Regions from separate parts of the Paenibacillus sp. EKM212P genome, predicted to be linked through region 2. Evidence: riboswitches for the same ligand, from Rfam matches in the RefSeq annotation. Region 2 holds a riboswitch; each other region holds the start of a gene.
What was found. A riboswitch is a leader RNA that binds a small molecule or an ion and turns the genes downstream of it on or off. The one in region 2 is predicted to bind cyclic di-AMP.
Positions count from the first base shown of each region.

Region 1: another riboswitch for cyclic di-AMP. It lies ahead of G9G54_RS18135 (TrkH family potassium uptake protein); the one in region 2 lies ahead of G9G54_RS06950 (3D domain-containing protein).
Region 3: another riboswitch for cyclic di-AMP. It lies ahead of G9G54_RS04590 (hypothetical protein); the one in region 2 lies ahead of G9G54_RS06950 (3D domain-containing protein).

Region 1 is NZ_JAAMNR010000006.1:108,889-111,999, reverse strand. Features, by position in the region: gene G9G54_RS18140 (potassium channel family protein) at 1-313, opposite strand, end outside; gene G9G54_RS18135 (TrkH family potassium uptake protein) at 507-1,847, opposite strand; cyclic di-AMP (ydaO/yuaA leader) riboswitch at 2,258-2,411, opposite strand; gene G9G54_RS18130 (CPBP family intramembrane glutamic endopeptidase) at 2,673-3,111, shown strand, end outside.
Region 2 is NZ_JAAMNR010000002.1:179,873-182,983, forward strand. Features, by position in the region: gene G9G54_RS06945 (polysaccharide deacetylase family protein) at 270-1,076, shown strand; gene G9G54_RS06950 (3D domain-containing protein) at 1,274-1,942, opposite strand; cyclic di-AMP (ydaO/yuaA leader) riboswitch at 1,949-2,117, opposite strand; gene G9G54_RS06955 (amino acid ABC transporter ATP-binding protein) at 2,352-3,074, opposite strand; gene G9G54_RS06960 (ABC transporter substrate-binding protein/permease) at 3,061-3,111, opposite strand, start outside.
Region 3 is NZ_JAAMNR010000001.1:973,295-976,405, forward strand. Features, by position in the region: gene kdpA (potassium-transporting ATPase subunit KdpA) at 1-395, opposite strand, end outside; gene G9G54_RS26200 (potassium-transporting ATPase subunit F) at 547-624, opposite strand; gene G9G54_RS04590 (hypothetical protein) at 808-1,203, opposite strand; cyclic di-AMP (ydaO/yuaA leader) riboswitch at 1,319-1,486, opposite strand; gene G9G54_RS04595 (glutathione peroxidase) at 1,953-2,438, shown strand; tRNA gene G9G54_RS04600 (tRNA-Leu) at 2,586-2,668, opposite strand; gene G9G54_RS04605 (urease accessory protein UreF) at 2,930-3,111, shown strand, end outside.

The DNA of each region.
Region 1 (3,111 bases), on a different contig from region 2:
GCACAGATATGGCTTTGGCTACAACTTTTTTCACACCCAGCTCCTTGAGCAAAATGGCGGTGAGGATGCTTACCTGAATGTCATCACCAATAGCAACAATGCCACAATCGAAATTACGGATGCCCAGTGATCGCAACGAGTCTTCATCGGTAGCGTCCGCCACGACAGTATGTGTCAACATCTCACTCATACTGTCCACAACATCCTCATTCCGGTCAATGCCTAGCACCTCGCACCCCATATCCACCAATTGCAAAGCCAGGCTTGAGCCAAACCGCCCCAAGCCAATAACTACAAACTGCTGCGTTTTCATATCTACTCGAAAACTCCTTATCTGAATCAATTTCATAAATGAGGATTTTGCAAAAATCCCATAAGCGACTTCCAATGAAGAAGATATAGATCGAAATGGTTTAGTTCGTCTATATCTTGACTTCGGAGCGACTGGTATCGAATTTTGCAAAATCCTGAAATGATTAAACCAACGAAATGTATTATGAAATGATTCATCCTATAATCATTTTGCCTTCCGGATGACGATATAATTCTTTACCCTTTTTCGGCCCCAGTGCATAAGCTAGCGTGAGTGGCCCCAGTCTACCTGCAAACATCGTCAGGGTAATCACCAGCTTGCCTATGACTGTCAAATCAGGTGTAAGCCCCATCGACAGCCCCACCGTACCAAACGCAGACACCGTCTCAAACAAGATCATCAGAAAATGATGATCTTCGGTTGCCGACAAAATCATGGTCACCCCGATCACGAACAGCAACCCCAGCAGTGTAATGGTCAAAGCCTTGTAAATTCGTCCCTGCGCAAGTCGGTACTTGAACAGTACAATATCTTCCCGCCCCCGCAGCATCGAAATCACTGCTCCAATGAGCAGGGCGAATGTTGTGGTCTTAATCCCGCCTCCAGTGGAGCCAGGGGAAGCTCCAATAAACATGAGTATGATGATAAAAAACTGCGTAGCCTGCCGCAAGCCTGCGATGTCCAGCGTATTGGCACCTGCGGTACGGGGAGTAACGGACTGGAATAAAGATCCCAGTAGCTTACCACCCCAATCAAGCGAGCCAAGAGTCTTTGGATTCGTAAACTCAAATACAAAAATCACGAGCGTGCCGACTACAATCATAGCGCCCGTCATGCTGAGTACCACCTTGGTATGCAAGGACAGTCTCTTGCGCTTGCGATATTCTGCCAGGTCTGACATCACTACAAAACCAATGCCGCCAGAAATAATTAGAAACATTGCGGTAAAATTAACAATCGGATCATATACATAACCTGTCAAGCTGCGAAATTCACCGAATAAATCAAAACCAGCATTGTTAAACATGGAGATGGCATGCCAGATTCCAAAATAAATCGCCCTGCCTACAGGCATATCAAAGGACCAGCGAACCGAGAATATCGTAGCGCATACGCCTTCAATAACTAGTGAGTACAGTAATACCTTACGGATTAACCCGACAATTCCCTCTACAGAAGTCTGATTCATCGCTTCCTGCAAAATGAGACGCTCCCGCAAGGAAATCCGACGCTTGAACACCAGTGCAATCAAGGTAGCCATGGTCATAAAGCCAAGACCGCCGATCTGGATCAGCGCAACGATGACAACTTGACCAAAAGTGGTAAAAAAGAGCCCGGTATCCTTTACGACAAGCCCGGTTACACAGGTCGCAGAGGCGGCAGTAAACAAAGCGTCTATAAACGCAAGTGGCTTTCCTGTTGTATTGGAGATCGGCAGCATTAACAATAAACTACCTATAAGAATGATAATGGCAAAGCCCGCAACGAATATCTGCGGTGGAGAAAGCCGAAGCCAGCTTGCATTGGGATTCATCTATTCATCACTTCTCTCCTAATCCTTAAAACTATAAAAACAGTGATTTAATACGGTGTAAGCTCGCTACGCGTTCCATTTGATCTTCCGATCGTCGTTGCCCCTGAATTTTTTGATTTTTCCAAACCTTAAGTAACTATAATTAGCATTCCCTGAATACAGGAAGAATGCATGTCAAGCACTATTCGATCCCCCTGTGCTAATGGCGCGCAGTAGCGAAGGGGGCAGAATTGTTCTGAAGAAGCGAAGCGTTTGCCTTTATCTCCGGATTTTAACCATTAAAGGGGGTATACAATCAAAAAATCCGGGGATAACAGCAATCGGAAGAATAATCTGCACCCGCAGCGGTCTAACCAATCCAAACACTTTTATACGCACAAAAAAAGACACCGGAAAACCGAGTGCCTGACTTGGTTCCTGCTCATAGCCTACGAGGTTAGCTGACGGATTCGGGCAGCACAGTATGCCCTATTTACACTTCCGATCCACCAGTGATCGGCTGTAAAATTCACCCCAGTAACATGGTTCCCCCGTTTTCCCATAGAAATTCGGCTCAACTGTATATCATTACCTATGTATTTTATAGGCATTGCCTCAAGATTATAATCCTTCTATATCCAGATCACAAAACCGATTTCGCCGAAAAAACGTGAAATTGGCTTTATTTTGCGAATGGGCATCGTTTAATCGCAGCTTATCTAATTTTATTGGAACTTTAAAGTGCTTTCACTCTATTTTCATGAATATCGCTAGTCTGTTGGCGGGAACCTGTGCAGTATGATATCTTTAATGGATGTTCTTATTTACAGATTAAGGAGGAAACTCATGAATCCTATCGGGAAACCGGTCGTGCTCACGGCCAACTTCAAAAAATTAGGCTTGCTGGGCGGGATTGGCCTGATTTGCTTTTTTATCTTTCAATTGCTTATTCCCTCGCTTAGCAATCCGAGTCCAGAATCAGTAATGAACGCAAAGGTCATCAGCAAACAAGAAGCGGTCATACACGCATTGGACTTCGCCCGCTCCGAGCTGGGCTATACTGAATCACAGCCTGAGGAGCCCGTCGTGACCTATCAGGCCGAAACAGATTTGTACGGTTATTTATCTAGAGAAAAACTGCTTCAACAGTACGACCGTACATGGAAAAAGAGTTACCCTTACGAAACCTTTCGGGTCGATCTGCCTGAATCCTCAGCGAAGAGTAAGCTGCAAATTCATGTGGATTTATCCACTGGCAAGGTCGTTAGCTTTAAACGAATCACCT
Region 2 (3,111 bases):
TTATGAATTGCATCCCCATTATACACCAGCTGTCACAGTATACCGAATTCGTTGTAAGGCTAAAACTTGCGAAAATGCTCCTGTTTTCGGTCATGTTTAAGAGAATATTTACGTTTAGCTCCATCATCTTCATTGATAATCGTTTCATCGTGGGCTTCTTTCCAGTCGTTTATGAGCCGAACTTGGTTACCAGCATATTTTTAATAAGACAGGTACATAATAGTCGAGAGCACCACTAGGTACCACTGCACGGAAAGGGGGGGATACATATGCCGTACAGGGGAGTGTTGCCATGCTTGGCACTGTTACTAGCATTCTCAAGTTTACCCGTTCACGCGGATGCGCCTCCCAACACCGGAACGACCCATCCCAAGGAAGCAGCTGTTGCTTCTTCTGTACATCAGAGCACAGATCGAGCAACTCCTACATTAGCAATGCTGCGAAAAAAACATGCGGACATTTTTAAAATGTGCGGCCCACACACCCGCCAAATTGCCCTAACCTTTGATGATGTGCCCGATTCTAGGTATACGCCGCAGGTTTTGGACGTATTACACGCCAATGGCATCAAAGCCACCTTTTTCATCGTCGGTCACCGTGCGGAAAAGCATCCGGGGATCATACGCCGTATTATCCGTGAAGGCCATGCTATAGGAAACCATTCCTATACTCATCCGGATTTTAGGAAGGCCACACCAGAACGCTTTCGCAACCAGATTACAAAAACAGAACGTATTTTACAAGCCAGCGCAGGTTTTCGCCCCAAGTTGATTCGTCCACCCTACGGTGAAATCACGGAGCCTCAAATCCAATGGGCACGTCGTCATGGCTATATGATTGTCAATTGGAATGTAGACTCTCTCGATTGGAAGGGATTAAGTAAAACACAAATTCAACGCAATGTGATCCCAGCTACCGGGCCTGGCTCTATTATTTTAATGCACGCAGGTGGAGGTCAAAGTTCCAACTTGCAAGGAACTGTCCAAGCTCTGCCGGGTCTAATTCACTCTCTAAAAGCTAAGGGCTACAAATTTGTGACAGTCCCCCAGCTACTCCACACATCGGAACGGAAATAACCATATGTTTATGATTGAGCTACAGCTAAAGCAACGTAAAAAAGCTGTCTTACCAGCAGAAGTTTTCTGCTCGTCAAGACAGCCTTTTTTATGGATAAGACCTGATAAGAGTCCGACCTAGTTATATGCGGTAGGATACAGGCATTAAGTTTACATAATATATATTATGTTTAATTAAACCGTATATACGTACAATGCTATTTATCAATAACGTACAGCTTCACATTTTGGAATCCAAAGTCGTTCACAAATGATTTGTTGCCAGGAATAAAGATATCAATCCGCTTTCCTGTAATGGCGCTGCCCTGATCGCGAGCGACAGCTACAAAAGAATGATCCGGCAAACCTGGGTGGGAATAGCCTGTAACCAGCACTTTCGTGCCCATCGGAATGACGTTCGGGTCTACCGCAATTGTACCTAGTTTAAGCGGATTGCCGTAGTAGTCCACTGCTCCCCATTTACCATTCTCGTCGGCTGCGGCAGAATACGCTGAAGCCTTAACGTCAACTATTTTGCTATAGTTGAATGTTTTGCCCCACGCTTCAATCGTTGGCCCCTCATTCGCTGGTGCTTTCTCCGTAAGAAGCTGCGGCTTCGAATCCGAAGCTGCCTTCACACTTTTTTCGCCAGGCACCTTAATTTGCAGACCTGCATATATATTGTTGGAAGCAATGTTTGGGTTCGCCTTCGTTAGCTCGTCTACCGATACTCCATAACGTTGAGCAAGCAAAAAAAAGGTATCGCCCTCTTTGGCAGTGTGAAGCGAAGCAGCATCCGCTACTCCAGCTGTCTGTGCCAGCCCTGCAATAGCTGCGGCAAGCACCGCAAATTTCATCGTTTTACCAATATGTTTTAGATGTTTCAAAGATATGTACCTCCTCTGTTATGCCTGCGAAGTTAGCTGTCGGATTCGGACTCAGGAGAAGCCCTATGCTTGTGCAATTCACCCCTAGGCATATTCCACATCGTCTTATGACGTATCGGAATGACTGCCGTTGTTACGTCCCCCGCACTTCCCATAGTTTGGGCCCAGCTTCAGCGGTTGTCATAACCACATGCTGTCCCGGTAAGTTTTGGCTTACTGCATAATATCACAATTTTGTAACCTTATCCGCATGAAAATGTTGGGAACCTTGAACATCATACTACACTCATTACAATTTTGTCATCAAGAAATCGATATTTGTTACGAAAGTATGGGGAAATGGTGACAAAAAGAAAAAAAGCCCTCCGTTAAACGGAGGGCTTTTTTTATAGATTATATCAGCACTTCCTTACAATACTTTGGCAAGAAAATCACGGGTGCGATCATGGCTTGGAGTGCCAAATACCTGCTCTGGTGTACCTTGCTCTACAATTTGACCGTTATCCATAAAGATAATTCGATCACCCACCTCGCGGGCAAAACCCATTTCATGCGTCACGATTACCATTGTCATGCCGCCTTCGGCGAGCTTCTTCATTACATCCAGAACCTCTCCAACCATTTCAGGGTCCAATGCAGAAGTCGGCTCATCGAACAGCATTACATGCGGCTGCATGGCCAAAGCACGCGCAATCGCAATACGTTGCTTCTGTCCTCCGGATAGCTGGTTCGGATAGGTATTCTTCTTATCCTCAAGCCCTACGGTACGCAAGAGTTCTAGCGAAATTTTTTCCGCTTCCTTCCCTGACTGTCTTCTAACCTGCATTGGTGCAAGCGTCAGGTTCTGCAACACTGTTTTATGCGGGAACAGATTAAAATGCTGGAACACCATCCCCATCTTCTCCCGGGTTACATTAATATTATGGCCACGAGCTGTAATCGGCTCGCCCTCAAATAAAATCTCCCCGTCTGTAGGTTGTTCCAACAGATTCATACAACGCAAAAACGTACTCTTCCCCGAACCACTGGGGCCGATGATGACGACGACTTCACCTTTTGCGATATCTATATCAATGCCTTTTAAAATCTCATTCTTACCGAACGATTTACGCAGTTGTTTAACGGTGATCACTGGCTCTCAACTTCCTTTCCCATAAACCCAGCAGCTT
Region 3 (3,111 bases), on a different contig from region 2:
GCCATCTGTGTCAGATACGTAAGCCCGCTTTCTCCACTATAATGTTGGAGATTCGTATTTGTCATAAAGCTGATTACCGTATTAAAAGCTAGTGATGCTTCCATATTACTGTTTCCAGCCGGATTACCGGGAAGCATTCCCTGTAAACGCAACAGCAAGTAGCTGATCGCCACAAGCACGACATTCGTTGCAATGAAACTCATAACATACGTAGTCCAACGCATGCTCTCCAGCTTCTTCAAGCCTACTATCTTATAAATCAGCTTTTCTGTTCCGCCAAAAATCCGATCCGTCCGATTGGGTTCATTTGAGAATACATGATACATATAGGTGCCCACTGGCTTTACCAAGAGCAGCAATATGACGATCACAATTCCAATTTGAAGCAGCTCCATCCTTTATTCCTCCTTCAAAATGCTCCTGCGTTTGGAACAACAGACCTGCTTCCAGAGCACCAATTGTGTGCACACGTTTGCGAAAACCTGCTACCTATGATGCTTAATATTCAGGTCTGTTGTTCCCGCCTGCTCTATCCCCTATAGCTGACTAGAACTTTTCAGGGTTCAGGAGTGCGTAGATTAAATACATAAACACAATAGCCGTAAGCCCAAGTATAACGATCATCCTCTTCGTCCTCCTTTAGAGGTCTGCGCATCACACCAGCGTACAAACAGCAGTATCACTCCATAACTCACAGCCATGACGAGCAGCATGTATATATCCATCATGTTTATACCCTCCGTATCGGTCCTCAGATCGCCATTCTTATTTCATCATAAAATCATAAAACAACTATGTTATAAGTGCTTATCCGTTCAGCAGAAAACCCACCTCTCCGTTCAATGTGTAGATCACATGGTCCGCTCCCAATCCCCGATAAATTCCTTGTGGATTACAGCCGTGCGTAATAACATAGATCGATTCCGATGTTAGTGGTCGACATATTTGTAGGAAACGGCAAGTCAGATTCAAGCTGTTCTCGAACAAATACACACTACCAATTTCTTTTTTTGGAAAATTCCATTTTCCCGCTTGCATGGTATTGATGCGGACAATGTGCTCCACACCCATTTTTTTGAGCTGTCGTTCCTCCTGGGCGCTATTCGTTAGAACTGCAAACGCCAATTTTTTGTAAATAAGCAATTTCACAAAACTTCTGCCCGCTTCATTCGGTGCAGTGACAATAATTAACCGACCTTCCATCAGTAGCTCCTCTCCCGGTATAAAAAGACAACAAAAAGAAGCCGAAGGAAAAAGGCTTTCCTCCGGCTTCTGACATATCCATGATAAAATAAACCATGGCTGCACACGGCGGTTTGTTGCCTCTCCCTGTACGCTTACGAGGTTAGCTGTCGGATTCGGACGTGAGAGTCGCCCTATTTCTGGCACTTGACCGGAAAATTCACCCCATGAGACACACGGCAAGCCGTACAGTCTCGATTGGTTCCCCCGCTTTTGCAACTGCAAAATTCAGCGCTATAGACATTTCGTTGTTGCTTCATTCAAGTTAATTTGAAATTACGTCTTGAATCATACACCCGCGCATGGAAGACTGTAAAGCTCAACTGCGGGGTTATAAATCGGCCTTTAGAGCATAGAAGATTAATAATAACGCTTACAATGCAACTATCCTTCTCACAACTCACTCAATCTCTGTTTTTCATCCCTTTTCGAAAATGACAAGCATGTCAATATTGGCGTAGGGTAGAGCATTTTTGGCCTTTTTTTGTAAAAAGAGAAGAAAATACGCTATATGTACCAGCTAAACACCGATTGAACCCGCTTTTATAAGAAGAAACACCTTAATTCGCTCCATTTGCAGTGCGATTTACTGTTTTGAACAAAATACGATTTTACAGCGGCTAAAGGCTTAATACAGCTTTTCCAGACTTGCAACCTTACTTTGAATTGCTTACAATTTAATTGCTGAATATTGAATAAGGAGAGATACTATGACCGTTTATGAATATGATGCGCAAACCCTGCAAGGGAAACCAATTCCGTTATCCACATATGAAGGGAATGTTCTGCTTATTGTGAACACAGCCAGCAAATGTGGGTTAACCCCCCAATACAAAGCGTTACAAGAGCTATATGACCAGTACCATGAACAGGGGCTCGAAATTTTGGGATTTCCCAGCAACCAATTCGCCAAACAAGAGCCAGGTTCCAGCGAGGAGATTTCCGAGTTTTGCCAGATCAATTATGGTGTTACCTTTCCGATGTTCGCCAAGACAGATGTCAATGGCGATCAAGCGCACCCCTTATTTCGCTACCTGACCCAAACAGCTCCGGGGGTATTAGGGTCCAAAGCGATCAAATGGAATTTTACTAAATTCTTAATTACACGAGAAGGTAACGTATTTAAGCGCTATGCACCGCAAACCACTCCAGATAAGCTGGCGGGAGATATAGAGAAGCTTTTGCAGCAAAACTGATATTCTTCTTTATCACAGTTATTAAACGACCTGTTGTCTACCGTTGCTTCTGTAGCTAAAGGATATAACGAAAAATGCTTAACAAAAAAAAGCATCCCTTCACGTAAACCGTGTCAGGATGCTTTTTTAACTGGGTCTTGCATATAATGCGGTCGAGAGGACTCGAACCTCCACGGGCGTACGCCCACTACCCCCTCAAGATAGCGTGTCTGCCATTCCACCACGACCGCAAATCATAATGTATTGAGGCAACAGATTTATTATACTCTCTCATCAACTATTTGTAAACAAAAATATAATAATTATTTTCAATGTTATTTTAACTAACATATATGAGCGATAAAAATATTTAATTTGACACAACTGCCACTTAAATGTAAATATATATTACATATATTTCGTTTTTTTCGTTATCTCCAAGTAAAGAGTGAAATAATATAACATAACGATTCACTTCGAGGAGGCGAACCGTCCTGCATAAAGGCAACCGCTTGCTGAACTATGCATTATTGTTGGACCCTTTCCTACCTGTTGGTGGCTTCACCCGTTTTAACGGACTGGAGAAACTATTCCGCAGCGGACATTTGAACAGTCTACAAGACCTGGAGCATTACATGCTGGATGATTTGTATCCTCAATTTACAACCGTTGACGGCATGGCTATCAAAAGTCT